2 regions of the Clostridium sp. DJ247 genome follow, and region 1 is predicted to be linked to the other one. Evidence: riboswitches for the same ligand, from Rfam matches in the RefSeq annotation. Region 1 holds a riboswitch; the other holds the start of a gene.
The links. A riboswitch is a leader RNA that binds a small molecule or an ion and turns the genes downstream of it on or off. The one in region 1 is predicted to bind S-adenosylmethionine.
Positions count from the first base shown of each region.

Region 2: another riboswitch for S-adenosylmethionine. It lies ahead of HGI79_RS22780 (ABC transporter substrate-binding protein); the one in region 1 lies ahead of HGI79_RS07410 (methionine ABC transporter ATP-binding protein).

Region 1 covers NZ_JABAIW010000013.1:56,354-58,564, forward strand. The annotation lists gene HGI79_RS07405 (methionine ABC transporter permease) at 1-82, opposite strand, end outside; gene HGI79_RS07410 (methionine ABC transporter ATP-binding protein) at 72-1,040, opposite strand; SAM riboswitch class I at 1,160-1,270, opposite strand; gene HGI79_RS07415 (ferrous iron transport protein A) at 1,507-1,734, shown strand; gene feoB (ferrous iron transport protein B) at 1,762-2,211, shown strand, end outside.
Region 2 covers NZ_JABAIW010000022.1:14,587-16,797, forward strand. The annotation lists gene HGI79_RS10465 (nitrogenase component 1) at 1-958, opposite strand, end outside; partial or broken gene HGI79_RS22780 (ABC transporter substrate-binding protein) at 1,028-1,207, opposite strand; SAM riboswitch class I at 1,487-1,587, opposite strand; gene HGI79_RS10470 (nitrogenase component 1) at 1,631-2,211, opposite strand, start outside.

The DNA of each region.
Region 1 (2,211 bases):
CTAATACAGCAAATATAGTTGAAACAGAAACCATATACAGTGTTTCCTTTAATGCAGGATATAATACTTCGCTAAATATCATTTGTTTCTACCTCCCAAGCCATAGATTTTGATTCTAAATAATTACATATATTTTTTTTATGTTCTTCATCAGTATTAATAACTAAGCTTCCAAGTACATCATCTCTAAACTTCTCTAGTCTTCCCCAAACTATGGAAAAATCAATATTAAGCTCTCTTGCCATTGATGTAATTACACAGTTTCCACTGGTTTCTTTAGGGAAGAATATTCTTATGTTTACACCTTTATCTGGTAGAGTCCTATCTTCACCCAACAATCTTTTTAAGCTAGCATCTGGTTTTAAAAATAATTGTTCAACTTCTCCAACACTTTTTACCTCTCCATCATCCATAATAGCAATCTTACTACATATTTCTTTTATTACTTCCATTTGATGTGTTACTATAACTATAGTTATATTTAACTTTTCATTTATTGTTTTTAATAGTTGTAATATAGATTTAGTTGTTTTAGGATCAAGTGCAGAAGTTGCTTCGTCGCAAAGTAATATTTTAGGATTCAATGCAAGAGCTCTAGCAATAGCAACTCTTTGCTTTTGCCCACCACTTAATTCTTTCGGCATACTATTTAACTTATCATTAAGTCCTACTAAATCTAGAAGCTTTTCCACTGTTTCCTTAATTTCATTTTTACTAATACCCCATACTTCTAAAGGTAGAGCTACATTATCAAAAACATTTTTTCTCTCTAAAAGGTTAAAATTTTGAAATATCATACCTAAGTTTTTTCTGAAAGCTCTCAAATCTTTCCCCTTTAGGTCCTTTACTTCCTTGTCCATAACTGTTATACTTCCTTCATTGTAGGACTCTAACCCATTTAAGCATCTAAGCAATGTAGATTTTCCAGCACCACTATGTCCTATAATTCCAAATATCTCGCCTTCCTTTATCTCTAAATCTACATTTTTTAATACAGGCTTATTTGAAAATGCTTTATTAACTCTATTAATAGTTATCAATTAATTTTCCTCCTCTTTATAATGTAACCTATGTAATATTAGTTGAATCTTACAAATATTAATTATTTGAACAAAAATAAAAGCCAGAGAAAAACCTCAGGCTATAAATCCACTGTTTCCTCTCATCTCTCAGCTTGCGCTGCTGGAATTAGCACCAACGTATTACTGAACTAAATAATACTGGTTGCTGGGTTTCATAGGGCCAGTCCCTCCGCCTCTCCTGATAAGTTTAAGACTAATATATTAAATTTATTACGCCTCATTATAGCAATATGCATTTTTTTTGTCAACTCTTTTTTGAGTAATTTCGTATTATATCAACTTTTAACACTATTCATATATAAAAACAAAATATTATACAAAAAATAATTAACAAATTAATTTAGTTAATATTGACATTCTAAATGAAAGATGATATCATTAAAACATAATAAATGATAATGATTTTCATTACGAGGTGGTAAAAATGAGTATTTGTGATTTAAGACCTGGCGAAAAGGCTTTAATAGAAAACATATCTGGAGATGAAAGATTGGCTAAAAGGCTGCTTGCTCTAGGTTGTATTGAAGGTACTGAAGTAGCTTTAAAACAATCTGCCCCATTGGGTGATCCTTTAATTATAAACTTAAGAGGTTTTGACCTAGCTATACGTAAAAACGATGCAAAAAATATACTTGTAAAAAATTTGCCTTAAAAATATGTTTTAAACAGGAGGACGAATATGATAACTGCAGCATTACTTGGCAATCCCAATGTTGGTAAAACTTCTCTTTTCAACACGTTAACCGGATCAAATCAATATGTTGGTAATTGGGCCGGGGTTACTGTTGAGAGAAAAGAAGGCATTGTGGATAGTAAAATAAAAATTATAGACTTACCTGGCATTTACGCTATGGATACTTACTCAAATGAAGAAAAGATATCAAAAGAATTTCTCTTGAGTGGAAACGCTGATGTAATAATTAACATAGTTGATGCATCTAATTTGGATAGAAATCTTTATTTGACAACTCAACTTAAGCAATTTAATAAACCTGTCATATTAGTATTAAACATGATAGATGTTGCTAAGTCAAAGGGTATGACAATAGATTATACTTCACTAGCTAAGCAATTGGGTGTTACAGTAGTTCCAATTGTTGCTTCTAAAAAACAAGGTATTGAAGATTTA
Region 2 (2,211 bases), on a different contig from region 1:
ACTCGGGAGCTATACGTTCCTTTTCTTCTTTTATATATTCTTCAACTTCTTTTTCTTTTCCAACAACCTCTCCTAATGTTCTAAGCCAGCTGTCCATACCAGCAATTCCATGAGGCTGCAAAGATTTCACATAAGGAACTCCATATTTTTGTTCTAATCCATTACCGAAGTAACCTCCTAAAGTACTACATATGCTTATAGTAGCTGCGGCTTCAGACATCCTTGATATTTCCTCAATTGTACTAAATGGTATTCCAAACTGTGGTACAAGACCCAAGCAAGCAAAAATTTCAGTTATAGTATCTCTAGCACTTCCATTAAAATTAATCATATTTACTAATTCTGGACGTTTTTTTTCAGGTGCCTTTACTATACGTGTTAACACAGCATGAAATGCTGCATCAAAACCTGAAGCCCAAATTTGAGATCTAAATCCTTCACAGAAAACTGGTACTACTGGAATACCTATCTCTTTTTCTACCTCTTGTAAGATACTCTCAACATCATCACCAATAATACCTGAGGCGCAGGAGGTAGTTACAAATATAGCCTTAGGATTAAATCTCTTATAAGCTTCTCTTACTCCTTCCTTAAGCTTTTCAGATCCACCAAAAACAGTGCTACCTTCTGTCATATTAGTGTTAACAACCTTAACATTATCATGTTCCCAATTTCTAATATTTTCTCCCCATTGATAATTAGTATTTTCTCCTATAACATCAGCAGCACATCCAATGGGAGCATGATTTACAATAGCTGCATCTACTATGCGGGATAAATATCCTTGTGCACAACCCGAACTACAATTGGTGGTCTGACTAAAGCATCTCTTCCCATTTTTTAAACAACCTTCTTTAGATTGTTGTACTAAATCTTTTATAGTGCCTTTGTATCCAACAATTGATTTAAGTCTATTTTCTCTAATAGGTGCTTCCGCACGCTGCAAATTAATTGTCATTCTTTTTCCCCCTATTTTTATATATTTTATAAAATAAAATTTATATTCAATAAATACTTACGTAGTTTTTTATTTAAGTTCTCCAGTATAATATGGATTTAAGTCATTAGTGAATAACTCCTCTGCTTTTACTTGACCTGGAACTTCAAAGTTAGCTAATTTATTTTTTTCTGCTAACTTAATCCAAAAATCAATTTGTTCTGGTTTAATCCATTTTTGATCAGGGTATACATTTCCAGCTACATCCTTTTCACTGGCACCCTTTTAGGTTACTTTACTCTCACGCTTCATAGCCAGTATTTCTACTACGCATTGTGATTGGCTACAAGACTTCTTGGTAATTACCTTCACTGGACTTTCACCAGTTAGCATGTTCCAGCTTTGCTGGATGCACAAATAATAAAAGCTAAACTCTCACATTATGAGAATTTAGCCTCTAGTTTTCTAGTCAACTTAATCCTTAAACATTATTCAATATAAAAAACCTTCTTATAGATAAGTTACAAGAAGGTTTTAATCTCTCCTAGTTCCTCATCTTCCAAGTATATACCTGCTGGAATTAGCACCTTTGAATAAATTCAGGTTGCTGGGCATCTTAGGGCCAGTCCCTACGCCTCTCTAGATAAGAAAATAGCTAATACTTCATTACAATTGGCTACTTAAATTAAACTACTAAGCACTAGCACTTATTGCCGTAGTATAAATTTTCTCTAACAGAGTAAGTGCACCACGGTACCCAACATATGAACGGGATAGAACAACTTCATATGATGCTGGGAAACTAACTTCAACTATGGAACCTTTCAACTCCTTAGCTAAATCTCGCTCCCAAGTAGTACCAAAGATAATTGGAGGTTTATGACCAAAATCTGCTTGACGAATTTTTTGGTGAATTCTATAGGTATCTTCCTCAAATTCAACATCCGTTGAAACATCTTCTGCAATATTTTTATACTGTTCACGTATTAATTCTTTATATTCCTCAGGTGGGTTTTCTGTAATAATCTGTTTTCCTGGAATTAAACCCAATTGGTTTACTAAAAATTTAGTTAACGCAAGGTTATAAGCACTATCACTGATAACCGCAAACTTTGCCGGTAGTCCCCACCAATATTCAGCATAGAAATCTGAAAAATCTTCTAAATAACGATAATAACTGGCTTCTTCTTTTTCAATAAAACTTTCTGCCTTTACAGAATCAAGTCCAGCAAATTCAACCACCTTACGTAGGAAGGAAGTAGTTTCCTTTGCTC